DNA from 3 places in the Nitratireductor sp. WH36-1 genome. Region 3 is predicted to be linked to each of the others. Evidence: riboswitches for the same ligand, from Rfam matches in the RefSeq annotation. Region 3 holds a riboswitch; each other region holds the start of a gene.
The links. A riboswitch is a leader RNA that binds a small molecule or an ion and turns the genes downstream of it on or off. The one in region 3 is predicted to bind thiamine pyrophosphate.
Positions count from the first base shown of each region.

Region 1 (5,901 bases), 160 kb from region 3:
AGCCGTTCACGCTGATTCCCTCCCGGGTCTGCTTCACCCGCGGCAGATTGTCGGCATAGGCCGGGCGCACACCGGCGCCCGTCTCCACGATCTTCGCTTCCGCAAAGGCCGGGTGCAGGCTGTAGGCCGCGTTCAGGAGTTCCATTGTCGAGCGGGCGCTGATCGGCCCGTCATCATCGCTTTCGATCATCGTCGCACCGACCATGAAGTGATGCCCCTCGCGCGGCACGATATAGACCGGAATACGCGGATGAAGCAGACGCACCGGGCGTGAAAGGCTGATCTCTTTCGTGCGCAGCAGAAGCATTTCGCCGCGCACCCCGCGCAACCCGTCGTCAGCGGCCGCCATGCCGGTGCAATCGGCAATCCTGTCCGCCTCAACCGGCGTATCATTACCGTAAGCGAAGCGTACACCTGCCGCTTTCAACCTGGCGATCAGCGCCGTCATCGCCCGGCGCGGGTCGAGATGCGCTTCGTCCCGGAAGAAGAGCCCACGCCGAAACCGTCCGGCGAGATCGGGCTCCAGTGCGGCCACGCCGCCGCCATCCAGCCAATCATGGCCGCCCGTGCGGGTGGCGAAGCGGTTGAGTTCTGCTGCATCGCGCGCAGGCGCGACCACCAGCGTTCCATTGCGCAACACATGGCCGGGCAGCGCCGTGTCCCACCAGTCCGCAGCAAGGCGTCCCAGTGTCAGAACCGGCTCCTCCGCGCTCTCGCGCTCGCACCAGGGCGCAAGCATCCCGCCGGCAAGCCATGAGGCGCTGCCCGCCGGTCCGGTGCGAACGTCGCAGACAGTCACCTGCGCGCCCGCCCGGACAAGCTCATGGGCCAGCGTGAGGCCGGCAATGCCGGCCCCGCGAATGAGGACATGCATGGGTCAGTCCCCGTTCTCCGCCGCCACCTGGTCGAGCGGCATGTAGAGATCGCCGCCCTCGCGGAACTTCTCCGCCATCTTCGCCATCCCCTCCTTCTGCGCCTCGGCGCGGATATCGTGGGAAATGCGCATGGAGCAGAATTTCGGGCCGCACATGGAGCAGAAATGCGCCACCTTGTGCGCCTCCTTCGGCAGGGTCTGATCATGGAAATTACGCGCCGTTTCCGGGTCCAGCGAGAGGTTGAACTGATCCTCCCAGCGGAACTCGAAGCGCGCCCGCGAAAGCGCATCATCGCGGATCTTCGCCGCCGGATGCCCCTTGGCGAGGTCCGCCGCATGCGCTGCGATCTTGTAGGTGATGACGCCTGTCTTCACGTCATCGCGGTCAGGCAGGCCCAGATGCTCTTTCGGCGTGACGTAGCAGAGCATGGCCGTGCCATACCAGCCGATCATCGCCGCGCCGATGCCGCTCGTGATGTGGTCATAGCCCGGCGCAATGTCCGTGGTGAGCGGCCCAAGCGTATAGAACGGGGCCTCGCCACAGACCTCGAGCTGCTTGTCCATGTTTTCCTTGATCTTGTGCATGGGCACATGACCGGGGCCTTCGATGATAACCTGACAGTCCTTCTCCCAGGCGATCTTCGTCAGTTCGCCCAGCGTTTCCAGCTCGGCAAACTGGGCTGCGTCATTGGCGTCGGCGATGGAGCCGGGCCGCAGGCCGTCGCCCAGCGAGAACGACACGTCATAGGCGCGGCAGATGTCGCAGATTTCCGCAAAGTTCTCGTAGAGAAAGCTCTCCTTGTGGTGGTCCAGGCACCACTTGGCCATGATCGAGCCGCCGCGCGAAACGATACCCGTGACACGGTCGACCGTCAGCGGAATGTAGTGCAGGCGCACACCCGCATGGATGGTGAAATAGTCGACGCCCTGTTCGGCCTGTTCGATCAGCGTGTCGCGGAACACCTCCCAGGTCAGGTCTTCGGCAATGCCGTTCACCTTTTCCAGCGCCTGATAGATCGGCACGGTGCCGATCGGCACGGGCGAATTGCGGATGATCCATTCGCGGATGTTGTGAATGTTGCGGCCGGTCGACAGGTCCATCACCGTATCGCCACCCCAGCGCGTCGCCCACACCATCTTTTCCACTTCCTCTGCCATGGAAGAGGTGACGGCGGAATTGCCGATATTGGCGTTGATCTTCACGAGGAAGTTGCGGCCGATGATCATCGGCTCGGCTTCCGGGTGGTTGATGTTGGAGGGGATCACGGCCCGGCCGCGCGCCACCTCGTCACGCACGAATTCCGGCGTCACGAAATCGGGGATCGATGCGCCAAAGCTCTCGCCGTCGCGGGCAAGCGCGGCCTTGGCCTGCGCGCGTCCGAGGTTTTCGCGGATGGCGATGAATTCCATCTCCGGCGTGATGATGCCGGCGCGCGCATAGGCGAGCTGCGTGACGGCCTTGCCGTCCTTCGCTTTCAGCGGCTGATGGCGAATGGGAAATTCCGGCGTCAGCCGGTCGCCGGTGGCAAAACCATTGTCTTCCGGTTTGACGTGGCGTCCCTCATAGGCTTCCACGTCGCCGCGCGCCTTTACCCAGGCTTCGCGGATGCGCGGCAGGCCCCTGTCGATCTCGATCAGCATGTCGGGATCAGAGTATGGGCCGGAGGAATCGTAAACGGTCACCGGCGGTTCGCCGGCGCTTGGATGCACGGCGATTTCGCGCATGGGCACGCGAATCTCGGGGTGAAGCGTTCCGGGTTTGTAGACCTTGCGCGACGCCGGCAACGGGCCGGTGGTTACGGTCGGGGCAAATGCGTCCATGGGTTCAGAGCCTCCTCTGCTCGTTCAGCAATGGAGACCCAGTTCGTGCCGAGAGGAGGAAGAGCTGTGACGTTCCTGTACGGAAACGGTTTTCGGCCGCGATAAGCCTGTGACCCGCCAAGCATGCACCATCCCTACGCCAGTATGAACTGGATCAGGTTCATCGGGTCACTGCGCTGCATGGAAAACCATGCCAGCAGAATCTCAGCCCCTTGGCGGGACCCCCCAGGTGAGGCTTTAGGGTGGGCGAAGGCGGTGCTGCTTGTCAAGCAGGCTGACGCGGTTGTGCAGAACTCCGCGTCAGGGAGGGCCGGCCGCGCTGAGCGGCCGGGCCGGAATGCTTAGGGTCAGGCCCCATTAATATGGCCGCAATGGTCGGCCTGATTTGTGCGGATACGCGAAGCAAGGCCGCAGGAAGACTTCACGTCTTTCAAGGCTTTGCGACAAAGTAGCCCGTGCAAATCAGGCTGATCCGAAGGACGCTCGATAGACCGGCGACCTGCCGCGTCAAACCCCTTGACCGGGGGAAGACCCCGCTCTGCGGGCTTTTCCTGGCATCTCTTGGTCTATCGAACGCCATTGCGGTCATATTAATGGGTCCTAACCCTAGGTCAGGCCGGTTCGGTGACCTTCCGGGCGACCTTGCCCAGGAAATCGAGGCAAAGGTCCAGCTGCTCGATGGCAACGAACTCGTCGGGCTTGTGCGCCTGGCGGATCGAGCCGGGGCCGACGATTACCGACGGGATGCCGCCGATGGTCTCGAACACACCGCCTTCCGAACCGTAGGACACCTTGCCCGACCACTCCGGCATGATGTCGCGGAAGAAGGCGAAGCCGTCGGTCGACGTGCTGTCGCCCATCGCCGGATAGGCGAAAATTTCTTCCCATTCGATGCCGGTTTCGGCGCATTTCGCCTGCATTTTCGGCAAAATTTCTTCGTTTGCGCGCTTTTTCAGAGATTCCAGTTCGGCCCGCGCATCATGGGTCGGCAGGCTGCGAATCTCGAAGGTGAAGCTGCACAGATCCGGCGTCACATTGGTGGCGACGCCGCCGGAAATCATGGTCGCCAGCATGGTCGAATGCGGCACCGTGAAGTCGCGGTCGAAGGGGCCTTCCTCGCCGATCTGCTCGCCGCGTTCGGCGATCATCGAAACGATGCGCGCCGCATAGTCGATGGCGTTGACATGATCGGGCGCGAAGGAGGAGTGGCCGGACGTGCCATGCACATGGCAGCGCATGGCGATCTTGCCCTTCTGGCCGGTCACCAGCGTCATATCGGTCGGCTCGCCGATGATCGCCAGCATGGGCGGCACGTCGAGCGCGGCCAGCCATTCGGCGATGGCCGGCGCACCGAGGCAGCCCACTTCCTCGTCATGCGAGAAGCAGAGCCAGACCGGCCTTTCCAGCTTCGCGGCTGCCAGCTGCGGCACCATCGCCATGACACAGGCGGCAAAGCCCTTCATGTCGCAGCTTCCGCGGCCATAGAGCTTTCCGTCGCGCTCGGTCAGGTCGAACGGACCGGAGGTCCAGCCCTTTTCCAGCGCCGGCACCACATCGGTGTGGCCGGACAGCACGACGCCGGGAACGTCGGCAGGGCCGATGCGGGCGATCAGGTTTGCCTTCTCGCCCGTCTCGTCCAGCAAAATGACCGGCTCGATGCCGTATTCCCGCAGGAACGCCGCCATGTGGTCGATGAGCGGCCGGTTCGAGTAGCGGCTCGTCGTATCGAAGGCGACCAGATCCTTCAGGCGGCTCTTGGCATTCTCAAGCAGTGACATGGTGGACTTTTCGGCCTCAGGCATTCTGTGCAGCACGGTTCTCTCGGTATTTTTGCCACTCCCGGCGGATCGTCAGGCCGACGAAGAACACGATCAGACCTGCGAAAATCCAGGAAATGGCGGACTGGAAGAAGACGGACGGGTCACCGCGCGAAATGGCCAGCGCGCGGCGCAGATTGTCCTCGAACATCGGCCCCAGAATGAAGGCGATCAGGAACGGCGCCGGGGGGATGTTCAAAAGCAGCATGATGAAGCCGACCACGCCCATGATGAGCAGGACGGTGACGTCGAACATGTTGCTGGAAATCGAATAGATGCCATAGACGCACAGCATCAGGACCACAGGCGTCAGAAGCACCTGCGGGATCGACGCGATGTGCGAGAAGAAGCGCACCGTCAGCTTGCCCGCACCGAACAGCAGAACCGAGGAGAACATCATGCCGATGAACAGCATGTAGACCTCGTTCAGATTGTTCTGGAACAGAAGCGGGCCGGGCGTGAGGCCCTGGATCATGAACGCGCCGAGCATGACGCCGGTGATCACGTCGCCGGGAACGCCGAGCGCCAGAAGCGGGATCATGGTCGCGCCGCAGCAGCCATTGTTGGCCGATTCAGAAGCCGCGATGCCCTCCAGCTCGCCCTTGCCGAAATTCTCGCTGTTGGGGGAGGAGCGACGCGCCTCACCATAGGAAAAGAAGGCGGCGGCCGACGGCCCGATGCCCGGAATGGCGCCCAGAATCACACCGATGAAGCTGCCGCGGATGATGGATTTCACGGAGCCACGGAATTCCGCCAGCGTCAGCCGGTTGTCGCCAAGTTTCATGGCCTGGCCATGGTTTTCCTCGCGGAAAACGATGAGACGCAGAAGCTCGGGCAGGGCGAACAGACCGATCAGAACGGGTGCCACGGAAAGGCCACCCTTCATGTCCTCGGTCATGGCGAAGCGGAACGAGCCGTACATGTCCTCGCCGACGGTTGCCAGAAGCAGACCGAAACAGGCCGACACGACGCCGAGCAGCAGCGAGCCGCCGGAAATGGAGGCGACCATGGTCAGCGCGAAGGCCATCAGCATGAAATATTCCGGCGGACCAACGCGCAGCGCCAGAAGCGCCAGCGGGGCCGCGAGGAAGATCAGCGAAATGTTGGACAGGAAATCGCCGATACAGGACGAGATGAGCGCCATGTTGAGCGCCTTGCCGGCCTTGCCCTTCTGGGCGAGCGGCCAGCCATCAAGCACCGTACAGGCGGCGGACGCCGTGCCCGGCGTCTTGATGAGGATCGCCGAGATCGACGCGCCATAGGTGCTGCCCTTGTAGAGCGCAACGAGCAAAAGAATGCTGGTGACGGGCGACAGATAGAAGGTGAAGGGCAGGGCGAGCGTCACCGCCATGGTGCCGGTCATGCCCGGAATGGCGCCGATGATTACAC
Region 1 is NZ_JBZXDP010000002.1:610,855-616,755, reverse strand. Features, by position in the region: gene thiO (glycine oxidase ThiO) at 1-874, opposite strand, end outside; gene thiC (phosphomethylpyrimidine synthase ThiC) at 878-2,695, opposite strand; TPP riboswitch at 2,809-2,933, opposite strand; gene argE (acetylornithine deacetylase) at 3,307-4,473, opposite strand; gene AC4PTT_RS22000 (tripartite tricarboxylate transporter permease) at 4,490-5,901, opposite strand, start outside.
Region 1: another riboswitch for thiamine pyrophosphate. It lies ahead of thiC (phosphomethylpyrimidine synthase ThiC); the one in region 3 lies ahead of AC4PTT_RS19610 (YkoF family thiamine/hydroxymethylpyrimidine-binding protein).

Region 2 (5,901 bases), on a different replicon from region 3:
ACAAGCCCACGGCGCTCAAGGTAGCGCAGGAAGGAGCGGACCCCGGCAAGGCCGCGACCGAGCGTGCGCGCGCCGGCCCCGTTGCCACGCCGAAAGGCGAGGAAAGCGCGCAGATCCGCCGGGCGCAGTTCGGCGATGTCGGAGAGGCCCGGCGCATCGCCGCAATGGCCGGTCAGGAATTGCAGAAACTGCCGCGTGTCGCGCTCATAGGCATCGACGGTGAGCGCGGAGAGACGCCGCTCACCGGCAAGTGCGTCAAGCCATGCGGTGCGGGCCTTCTGAAGGTCGGGCTTTGCGGAAATGAGAAATTCCTGGTTCATGGGAAGCATTGTGAACCAGTCTGGTTAGCAGCCGGTGAAGGCGTGCGGGATGACAGCTTCCTTCTCCCCGCTTGCGGGGAGAAGGTCCCGGCAGGGGGATGGGGGGCTGACGCCGCGCTTGATAAGCTCGCAGTGTTGTGGGTTCGGAAAGGTTGGCGCTCGCCCCTCATCCTCACCTTCTCCCCGCATGCGGGGAGAAGGGGGCCCTGAAGTTGGTGCTTCAGCAAAAACCGCTAAGCGCCTTCGATTTCCTCGCGCAGCATTTCGAGCTCGAGCCACTCTTCTTCCATCTTCTCGCTGCTGGCGCGCGCGTCGTCCAGCTCCTTGGAAAAGCGCTGAAAGGCGGCGGCATCGCGCGTGTAGAGGTTGGGATCGGCGAGCTTTTTCTCCAGAGCCGCAATTTCGTCAGCCAGCTCATCGAGCTTCTTCGGCAGGGTCTCCAGTGCGAATTTCTGCTTGTAGGAGAGCTTCTTCGAAGCTGCCCTCGGCGCACCTGCATTGCCGGCTGACCTGGTCTTCTGCTGCTCTGCCGTGCGCGCCTTGCGCCGCTCCAGCTCCTCGCCCTTGCGCTGCGCCATCATGTCGGCATAGCCGCCGGCATATTCGATCCAGCGGCCATCGCCGGCCGGCGCAATGGTGCTCGTGACCGTGCGGTCGAGGAAGTCGCGGTCATGGCTGACGAGCAGCACGGTGCCGGGGAAGCCCTCGACAAGCTCCTGCAGGAGATCGAGCGTTTCCATGTCGAGATCGTTGGTCGGCTCATCGAGCACGAGAAGATTGGCCGGGCGGGCCAGAAGGCGGGCGAGCACAAGCCGCGCGCGCTCGCCACCGGAGAGCTCGCGGATGGGCGTGCGCGCCTGCTCGGGCTTGAACAGGAAGTCCTTCATGTAGGAGACGACATGCCGCTCCTGCCCGTTGACCACGACGCTGTCGCCACGGCCATCGGTGAGGAAATGAGACAGGGTCTCCAGCGGGTCCAGTGCACGTTTCTGGTCCAGAATGGCGATTTCCAGATTTGCGCCCAGCCGCAGTGAGCCTTCGTCCGGGTCGAGCTTGCCGGTCAGAAGATTGATCAGCGTCGTCTTGCCGGCTCCATTGGGGCCGACAAGGCCAACACGGTCGCCGCGCAGGATGCGCGTGGAGAAATCCTTCACCACCTGAAGCCCGTCATAGGACTTGGCGAGGCCCTTTGCCTCGATGACCAGCTTGCCGGACTCGGCGGCGTCGCTGGCCGTCATGGTGGCCACGCCTTCCGCACCGCGATGGCTGCGGTGCTTCTCGCGCAGCGCATGCAGCTCGCCCAGACGGCGCACATTGCGCTTGCGGCGCGCGGTGACGCCATAGCGCAGCCAGTGTTCCTCGCGCTCGATCTTGCGGGCAAGCTTGTGCTGGTCGCGCTCTTCCTCTTCGAGCACCTGATCGCGCCAGTCCTCGAAATGGGCAAAGCCCTTGTCGAGCCTGCGCGTCACGCCACGGTCGAGCCAGACGGTTGCGCGGCTGACGCGTTCGAGAAAACGACGGTCATGCGAGATGGTGACAAGGGCTGAAGACGTGCGCTGCAGCTCTTCTTCCAGCCATTCGATGGTGGCGAGGTCGAGATGGTTGGTCGGCTCGTCCAGCAACAGCAGATCAGGCTCGGGCGCAAGCACCCGGGCGAGCGCTGCACGGCGCGCCTCGCCGCCCGACAGCGTTGCCGGGTCTTCATCGCCGGACAGGCCCAGCCGGTCGATGACCAGCGCCACGCGGTTGATGTCGTCCGCCGGGCCGAGACCGGCCTCCACATAGGCGCGCACGGTCGAAAAACCCTGCCAGTCGGGCGACTGGGGCAGATAGCGCACGGTCGCCGTCGGCTGGCGGAACACCTCGCCATCCTGCGGCTCCACGAGGCCGGCGGCGATCTTCAGAAGTGTCGACTTGCCGGAGCCGTTGCGCCCGACCAGCGCCAGCCGCTCGCCGGGGCCAACCATCAGCGATGCGCCATCGAGCAGCGGCGTGCCGCCGAAGGTCAGGCGAATGCCATCAAGCTTTAAAAGAGGCGGCGCCATGGATCAGTGTTCTCCGTCGTTGGAAAGATGGGCGACCAGAAGCGCCCTGCCCTCTTTGAGGGTAACCGCGAGTTCGCCATCGACCACATTGGAAAGGGTCAGCGACGAGCCGAAAGGAACCTCGACCGCATCGAGCGGCCATTTGGCCCCTTCCACGGTGAGGCCGGAAAGGGCCGAAAAGCCAAGGATCGAAAACAGCGTTTTCTGCGGATAGTCGAAGCGATGGCGTTTGCCGGGCAGCAGCGGCACGCCTTCCTGCACGCCGCTTGTCAGCCGCGTCTTAATGCCCTGTTCTGAAAGCTGAAGCGCCTGCGCGAGATGCAGGAACATGTGATCGGGTCGCGCGCCGCCGAAAGCACCCACGAGAACGAGGCTCGTCGCGCCCGCTTCCAGCGCTGCGGCGATGGCGAGTTCCCCGTCCGTCTTGTCCTTGTCGGCGGGAAAGGCGCGGCGCGGCACCCGGGCATAGGCCTCGGCCATGCCGTCCGGCTCGGAATCGAAATCGCCGACCCACAGCTCCGGCATAACGCCCAGAAGCGCTGCGTGACGCATGCCTGAATCAGCCGCGATGATGCGGCTGTCGGCGATTTCGGCATCGAGTGCCGGCGTGCGTGTGAGATCTCCGCCCAGGAGAAGGGTAAACAGGCTCATGCTCGAGGCCCATATCATGCCGGCGGGCAAGCGCCAACGGCGTTCGCGCCATTCCGCCTCTTGCGCCGGCCCCTGCCGCGCCCTATTTTCCCGGTCGCTCTAACGGGGTGCCGGCGGATTGCCGGCTGAGAGGCCCAGTGGTTGAAACGGATGCAGCTTTGCCTTGATCAAAGGAAAGCCGCATCAGTGGAACCCGGCCAACCCGCTGAACCTGATCCGGTTTGCACCGGCGGAGGGATTAGACGCTTTTCGCACAGCGCCTCATTCCCCAACCAAACGAGAGGAGGCGCAGATGCGCGCGACCACCCTGCTTTCCACCATGGCGCTTGGCACGCTGGCCATGGCCGGCCATGCGGCGGCCGAAGACAAGCTCACCGTCTACACCTATGAGAGCTTCACCTCCGACTGGGGCCCCGGACCGGCGGTGGAGAAGGCGTTCGAGGCGGAATGCGGCTGCGACGTGGATTTCGTTTCCGTGGCCGATGGCGTGGCGCTTCTGAACCGCGTGAAGCTCGAAGGCAAATCGACCAAGGCCGACATCGTGCTCGGTCTCGACAACAACCTCGTGCACGAGGCCCGCGAGACCGGCCTGTTTGCGCCCCATGGCGTCGACATCGGCAGGGTGAACGTGCCGGGCGGCTTCGAGGACGACACGTTCGTTCCGTTCGACTACGGCTATTTTGCCTTTGTCTATGACACCGAGGCCATCGAGACCCCGCCGGCAAGCCTGAAGGAGCTGGTGGAGAGCGACAGCAATCTGAAGATCGCCATTCAGGACCCGCGCACCTCCACGCCGGGCCTTGGTCTGCTGCTCTGGATGAAGGCCGTCTATGGCGACGACGCAGCTGACGCCTGGGGCAAACTGCAGGACAAGGTGCTGACGGTGACGCCGGGCTGGAGCGAGGCCTATGGCCTGTTCACCAGCGGCGAAGCGCCGATGGTGCTGTCCTACACCACCTCGCCCGCCTATCACCAGATTGCCGAAGATTCCGAGCGCTACAAGGCGACGGGCTTTGAAGAAGGGCATTATCTTCAGGTGGAAGTGGCAGCACAGACCGTGAAGGGTGCGGAAAACCCGCTAGCGCAGAAATTCCTCGCCTTCATGACCGGTCCCGGCTTTCAGGACGCGATTCCGGAGACCAACTGGATGTTCCCGGCCGGCGAGACATCGCAGCCGCTCAACCCGGTGTTCGACACTCTGGTGAAGCCGGGCGAGACGCTCGAATTCTCATCGAAAGAGGTGGCGGAAAACCGCAAGGCCTGGGTCGATGAGTGGCTTTCGGTGATGAGCCGCTGACCGTTTCGCGCGCGCCCGACATGGAAAGACGCCCCCTCATGGACAGGCGTGTCGCTGCGGGACGGCTTGCGCTGGCCGCTGTCGGCCTGCTGATCGGCGGGGCCTTTGCGGGCCTTGCCGTGGAGGCCCTGCAACAGGGCACGGGCGCGCTTGCGGCTTTCGACGCCTATCTGCTGCGGATCGCCCGCTTCACGCTCTGGCAGGCGCTGTTATCGACGCTTTTATCGGTCGTGCCGGCGATCCTTTTGGCGCGCGCGCTGGCGCGCCATCCCGCATTTGCGGGCCGCGCCTTCATTCTGCGCCTGTTTGCTGTGCCGCTTGCGCTTCCCGCCATTGTGGCGGCGCTCGGCATTCTGGCGCTTCTGGGAAGAGCGGGGATTTTCGCGCCTTTCCTGTCCGTGCTCTTCAATGAGCACTGGCCCGGCATTTACGGGCTTTCGGGCATTCTGGTCGCCCATGTCTTCTTCAATCTGCCGCTGGCCACGCGCCTGTTCCTGAACGCGCTGGAAAGCGTGCCCGCCGACCAGTGGCGTCTTGCGGCCCAGCTTGGCATGGGCGCGCGCGCCTCGTTCCGGTTTCTCGAATGGCCGGCCATGCGCGCGGCCCTTCCCGGCATTGCCGGCCTCGTCTTCATGCTGTGCGTGACCTCGTTCACCATCGTCCTGCTGCTTGGTGGCGGACCGCGCGCGACAACGCTGGAAGTGGCGATCTATCAGGCGCTGCGGTTCGACTTCGATCCGGCGCGCGCACTGGTGCTGACGCTGGTGCAGCTGGCGCTGGCCGGCGGCGTTGTTCTGGCGTTAAGCCGGCTCGGCGCGTCGCTCAGCGGCGATGCCAACCTGCCCGTCGCACCGCGCCGCATTGTCTGGCACACGCCATTGGAGACGGTTCTCAACACCGTCATCATCGTCGCGGGGCTGCTCTTCGTCGCCGGACCGATGGCTGCGACCGTGATCGCCGGTCTGAAAGCGGATCTGGCGCGGCTTGCCACCGAGAGCGCGGTGTTTTCGGCCACAACAACCAGCCTGCTTTTCGCCAGCCTCTCCGCGCTTTTATGCCTGGTTCTTTCGCTGGCGCTGGTGGCGGCACGCCGGGCGCTCGAAATGAAGCGCGGCGCACTGCCTGCGGGCCTGCTTGAACGCGCCACCGACAGCGGGGCGGCGATGGTGCTCATCATTCCGCCGCTGGTGATCGGTGCCGGCTGGTTCATTCTGCTGCGGCATGTGGGCGATGTTTTTGCCTTTGCACCGGCGATGGTCGTCACCGTCAACGCGGTGATGGCGATGCCGTTTGCAATCCGCGCAATCCGCCCGGCCTATGACGCTGCCAGCGCCCGCCATGAGCGGCTCTGCCTGTCGCTGGGCATCACTGGCTGGACACGACTACGCCTCGTCGACTGGCCGGCGCTGCGCCGCCCTGCCGCGACCGCGCTCGCCTTCGCCGCCGCTCTTTCGCTCGGCGATCTCGGCGTGATCGCGCTGTTCGGCTCCGATCAGGTGCAGACCCTGCCCTATCTTCTGTTGCAGCGCATGGGCAGCTATCGCACGGCGGATGCCGCAGGCATTGCCCTTTTCCTCGGGCTTCTTTG
Region 2 is NZ_CM178970.1:693,165-699,065, reverse strand. Features, by position in the region: gene AC4PTT_RS03355 (tyrosine recombinase XerC) at 1-320, opposite strand, end outside; gene AC4PTT_RS03350 (ABC-F family ATP-binding cassette domain-containing protein) at 554-2,365, opposite strand; gene AC4PTT_RS03345 (thiamine diphosphokinase) at 2,369-3,016, opposite strand; TPP riboswitch at 3,110-3,271, shown strand; gene thiB (thiamine ABC transporter substrate binding subunit) at 3,309-4,313, shown strand; gene thiP (thiamine/thiamine pyrophosphate ABC transporter permease) at 4,352-5,901, shown strand, end outside.
Region 2: another riboswitch for thiamine pyrophosphate. It lies ahead of thiB (thiamine ABC transporter substrate binding subunit); the one in region 3 lies ahead of AC4PTT_RS19610 (YkoF family thiamine/hydroxymethylpyrimidine-binding protein).

Region 3 (5,901 bases):
CGATGAGTTCGTAGTCTCCCGATGTCAGAAATGCGTCGTCGACGCCCCCGGCGGCGCGCACATAGCCGTAGCCGATGGGTTTGCCGACCGTGTAGCCATAGCCCCCGCTCGTCAGATAGCCGACCGGCTCGCCATTGCGCAGGATCGTTTCCCGGCCAAGCAGAACCGCGTCGGGGTCAGCCGTGGTGAAGCAGGCAAGCCGTTTGGTCAAAGGGCCGCCAGAAGCCGCCTCACAGGCCTCGCGCCCGATGAACGGCGTGTCACGGCGCAGCTTCACGGCCCAGCCAAGCCCCGCCTCGAACGGGTTGTCATTGGGTGTCACATCCGAGCCCCAGGCGCGATAACCCTTCTCCAGCCGGAGCGACTCGATGGCGCGATAACCCACGGGGCGGATCTCCTGCGCGCGGCCTTTGTCCATCAGCGCGTCGAAAACGTCGCCCGTACCCTCGATGGGCACATGCAGCTCCCAGCCCAGTTCACCGACATAGGTCACGCGCATGGCGCGCACGCGGTGCCCGGCAATGTCGATCTCCTGTACCCGGCCGAAACGGAAGGCCTCGTTGCCGACATCGGCCCCGGTCACGGCGGCGAGAACCTCACGCGCCCGCGGCCCCATCAGGGAGAGCGTGCCATGTTCCTCGGTCACGTCGACAAGACGGGCGTTTGCGCCGGCAGGCAGGTGGTCTTCTATCCACGCGAAATCGTGGGTGCGCGAACCTGTTCCGGTCACGATGTAGAAGTGCTCATCGGAAAGGCGGGCGACGGTCAGGTCGCATTCAATGCCGCCGCGCGAATTCAGGATCTGCGTGTAGGTCAGGCGTCCGGCGGGCTTGGCGACGTGGTTGGCGCAGATGCGCTCCAGCGCGTCCGCCGCATCGGGGCCGGTCAGCTCATACTTGGCGAAGGATGACTGATCGAAAACGCCGACCTTTTCGCGCACATGCGCATGTTCCTCACCGACGGGGCCAAACCAGTTCTGCCGCCCCATGGAATAGTCGTCCCGCGCGTCCATCCCCTCCGGCGCAAACCAGTTGGGCCGTTCCCAGCCGAGCTTCGAGCCGAACACCGCGCGGTGATCCTGAAGCTTTGCATAGAGCGGGGAGACGATGCGCGGCCTGCCGCTTTCATATTCCTCATGCGGGAACGCGACCGTGTAGTGCTTGCCATAGGCTTCGAGCGTGCGCTCCTCGACCCATTTGCGGTCCCGGTGCAGCTCCGAGAAGCGGCGAATGTCCACGACCCAGAGATCCAGCGGAGCCTCGCCGCGCACCACCCATTCCGCCAGCACCCAGCCCGCGCCGCCGCCTGCGGCGATGCCGAAAGCGTTGAAGCCGGCCCCGACAAACATGTTGGCGCATTCCGGGGCCTGTCCGAGAATGAAATTGCCGTCCGGCGTGAAGCTTTCAGGCCCGTTGATCATCTGCCTGACGCCTGCTTCGGCGAGTGCCGGAACACGCTCGATGGCCTGTGTCATATGCTGTTCGAAATGGTCGAAATCGTCGTCGAACAACTGGAATTCGAACCGGTTGGGCACATCTCCGCCCGGCAGGCCGGTGGCCCAGCTCTGCGGGTTCGGTTCGTAGCCGCCCATGACGAGGCCGCCGACCTCCTCCTTGAAATAGATGCGGCGGTCGGGATCGCGCACGGTCGGCGTGTCGGAAGAGAGCCCCTCGATCTTCTCGGTCACGATGTACTGGTGCTTGACCGGTTGCAGCGGCACCGAGACCCCGGCCATCGCACCGATCTGACGGGCCCATTGGCCGCCGCAATTGACCACTTTTTCGCAGGCGATCCTGCCACGATCCGTCTCCACGGCAACGATGCGGCCGCCCTCCATCTCGAAGCCGGTCACCTGAACGCCTTCAAAGAGCCGCGCCCCGTTCATGCGCGCGCCCCTGGCGAGTGACTGGGTGATGTCGGACGGGCTGGCCTGCCCATCCGTGGGCAGCCAGGACGCGCCGATCAGGTCGGACGTGTCCATGAGCGGCCACATCCGCTTCACTTCCTCCGGCCCGACAAGCTCCATCTCCATGCCGAAGCTGCGCGCGGTGGTGGCAAGCCGTCTGAACTCGGTCCAGCGGTCTTCATTGGTGGCGAGCCGCAGGCAGCCGGTCATTTTCCAGCCGGTCTCCAGACCCGTTTCCTCGTGCAGCCTTTTGTACAGATCCACCGAGTATTTCAGCACGCGCGTGATCGACGCCGACGAGCGCAGCTGACCGATCAGCCCGGCGGCATGCCAGGTCGAGCCCGATGTCAGTTTGCCCTGTTCCAGAAGAATGACGTCGGCCTTGTGGTCGCGGGCAAGGTGGTAGGCTGTCGAGCAGCCGATGATGCCGCCTCCGATGACGACGATCTGGGCATGCGAAGGCAGGGTCTGGGTCATCGTGATGCGCGTCCGTATTGGGTGTAGAAAGTGTCCAGTGCGGCCTCGAGCCGCGAGAGGTTTTCATGCGTGTAGGCAACGTAGTCGGTGCCCGGCGCGTCGAGATAAAGCTCGGAGGTCATGCTCCACATCGCCTCGCGCAACAGCGAAGCGCACTGCATGGAGGCCAGCGAACGCCGCAGGTCCCAATCGGGCGTGCGGTCGAAATAATAGCCGAGCAGCGCTTCGGACTCTTCGTCCGAAAAGCTGGCGTTGGAGGAGAGCCCCGCCAGATCGAACATCGCCGTCGAGAAGCCGGCATATTCGAAATCGATCAGCCACAGCCGCTTGCCGTCATCCAGAAGGTTGGCTGGCAGGAGGTCGTTGTGACCGAACACGATTGGAAGCGGCGTCTGTACGGCTTCCAGCTCATCGGCCAGCGCAAGATAGGCCGGCAGCTGCTCCGTCATCCGGCTCCCGCCTTCCTTCAGGGTGCGCGCATAGTCGCGGATGACGTGAAACGGCCAGAACATGAAGCCCGGCCCTGAAACATGGTGCGGCATGTCCTGATGAAAATCGCGAACGATCCTGGCGACGCGTTCAATGTTGGCGCGCACATCGGCTTCGCCGTATGTTTTCGCATTGAGATGTCTGCAAACCATGACGCCGGGCGCCGCATGCTCGACGGATGGTGCAAGAGACGCTAACTCGGCGGCGCGCGCGGTCATCAATTCGCGGTCGCGGATAACGTGATGAAAGGGATAGTCCTTGCCAAAACGGACCACATGGCCGCCGGCATCGTCGGTAACGAGCCAGCTTTCATTGCTGATGCCGCCGACGAGCGGCTCTATCGTGATTGCCCCCTGCCATAGGGGCAGTGCCGCAATCCGATCAGAGCCCGGGGCGGTGATTTCCCGTGCTGCCGTCATGTCTCCTCCCGCAGCCTTTGGCTGTCGATTTTGAGGAAGAATTGATGGGCATCTGTGTGAAGTCAACAGAAAAATGTTGAAGTTTGACCGATTCGCATCTTCTTGAATTTCAAATCAGTCATGATAGGGCATAAACGGGCACAACCGGTAAGGGCAACGCAGATGAACTATTCCCCCCGCCATGGTCGGATTCTGGATCTTCTGACAGAGCAGGGCACAATGGGCGTCAATGATCTGGCGCAGCATCTGGAGGTGTCGGTGGAAACCGTTCGCCGCGATGTGAAGGTGCTCGCCGGGCGCGGCGCCATCGTGCGCATGCATGGCGCCATCGCCTTGCCGTCCGTGGTCAGCGAAGCGCCGTTCGAGCGGCGCATGCGGGAGAACCGGCAGGCCAAGGAGACCATCGCCGCACTGGCCGCCTCGACGATCCGCGATGGCGAGTCGGTGATGCTCGACACGGGCACCACTACCAGCCTTCTGGCGCGCGCGCTGCTGGACCACCGGCAGTTGACCGTCGTTACCAACTCATCCGACATCGCCCGCACGCTGGCGACCGTCAATGGCAACAAGGTCTACATGGCCGGCGGGGAGCTGCGCAGCGACAGTGGCTCCGCGCTCGGCTTTTCCGCCATCGAGTTCGTCAGCCGTTTCAGCGTCGATCACGCCATCATTTCCGCCGGCGCGGTGAACGCGATGACCGGCATCATGGACTACGATCTGGAGGAGGCGCAGTTCGGCAACGCGGTTCTGGCGCGTGGTCGCCGCCGGGTTGTCGTGACCGATGCTTCCAAGTTCGGCCGGAAGGGGCTGGTGCGCGTCTGCTCCTTTGCCGAAGTCGATTCGCTGATCGTCGACAGCATGCCGCCGGAAGACCTTTCCGAAGCGCTCCGTCTGGCCGATGTGACGGTTACCTGCCCCGCCTGACGGGGGCGTTCGGGCCGCCGGCGCACCACGCCTGTGGGAAAGCTGTACATTTGTTCTCCGACGAAACAGTTCCTGCACAATCAACTTGCTTTCCGTCTCGGGATTTGGTTCGTTCCGCGCATCCACAGGGGTGCCGCGTATCGCCGCGGCTGAGATGAGGGTGCAAATCCTCGGGCCCTAGAAGCTGATCTGGGTAATGCCAGCGGAGCAAGGAGGACAATCATGTTCGCAGGTGCGCAGCTTTCCCTTTATCCGATGACCGACAATTTCGTCGACGTCATCATGTCGTCGCTCTCCGCGTTCGATCCTTACCGGGACCGGTTGCGGATCGAGACCGACGATATCTCCACGCTCGTCGTCGGTCCGCCCGAAGTGCTGTTTCCGGCGCTGCGCGATTTCTATGTCGCCGCCGCATCCACCCGCCATCATGTGGTGCTGCGCGCCACGCTCTCGCGCGGCTGCCCCGGCGAGCCGGACGATCCGATCTGCAGCACCTCTGCACTCGCAAATCCGTCAGAGCCGCTCGCCGAACGGCAGAAGGCGGCACTTGCAGCGGTGGCCAATGCAAAGACCACGTCGGAAATCGCACGCGCGCAGTTTTCGCTTTACGTGATGGGCGCCGGCGATCACATGGCGGAGATCATGGGCTGCATCGACTTCCTGAAGTCGAGCGGCGTCTTCGATCATTCCAAGAATTTCTGCAGCCGTCTCACCGGCGATGCAGGCCCGGTTTTCGCAACGCTCGAACAGGCTTTCTGCCGGTTTGGTCCGCCCGAAGGCCATGTGACGGTCGATTTGACCGTTTCCGCCAACAGCCCCTCCACGGCCTGATCCCATGTCTCAGGGTCGGCCCCGTCCTGCGGGCGGACGGCTGGTGCGCGGCTTGCCTGCTCTGGCAAGCGTTGCCGGTGCAATCCTCCTTTGGGAAATCTATGTGCGGCTGTCGGGCATTTCGCCGCTGGTTCTGCCTGCGCCCTCGCGCGTCATCGAACAGATGGGCGTCAACCGCGGCCTCCTGTGGGAGAACACGCTGCCGACGCTGAGCGCGACGCTGACCGGCTTTGCCTTCTCCGTCAGCATCGCCTTTGCCCTCTCGGTGGCGCTCGATTTCCTGCCGAAGCTGCGGCGGGCGCTGTTCCCGATCTTTGTCGTCAGCCAGACCCTGCCGCTGGTGGCCATCGCGCCGCTGGCCGTCCTGTGGTTCGGTTTCGGTCTCACACCGAAAATCCTGCTCGTGGCGCTCGTCACCTTCTTTCCCATGCTGGTGGCGCTGGTCGATGGCTACGAATCCACCGATCCCGAAATCGAAACGCTGATGCGCTCCATGGGCGCGTCGCGATGGAAAGTGTTCCGGGCGGCGCGCTTTCCCTCGGCCATGCCCTATTTCTTCGCCGGCCTGCGGATTTCGATCACCTATGCCGTGGTCGCCGCGATCTTCTCCGAATATGTCGGCGCGCGCGCCGGGCTCGGCATTGTCATTCTCAACGCCAAGAACAGCTTTCGCCCGGATCTCATGCTGGCAGCGGTCGTGGTCAGCTCCACGCTGACGCTGGTGCTCTTCGGCGTCTCGGCGCTTCTGCAACGCGCGCTGCTGCGCTGGCGTGAAGCGGGGCAGACACGATGAGCGCTCTTGAAATGCGCAATGTGGGCGTGACGCTTGGCGAGACCGCCGTGCTCGACGATGTG
Region 3 is NZ_JBZXDP010000002.1:91,562-97,462, reverse strand. Features, by position in the region: gene AC4PTT_RS19625 (GcvT family protein) at 1-2,383, opposite strand, end outside; gene AC4PTT_RS19620 (phosphotransferase family protein) at 2,380-3,291, opposite strand; gene AC4PTT_RS19615 (DeoR/GlpR family DNA-binding transcription regulator) at 3,454-4,215, shown strand; TPP riboswitch at 4,332-4,444, shown strand; gene AC4PTT_RS19610 (YkoF family thiamine/hydroxymethylpyrimidine-binding protein) at 4,438-5,046, shown strand; gene AC4PTT_RS19605 (ABC transporter permease) at 5,051-5,839, shown strand; gene AC4PTT_RS19600 (ABC transporter ATP-binding protein) at 5,836-5,901, shown strand, end outside.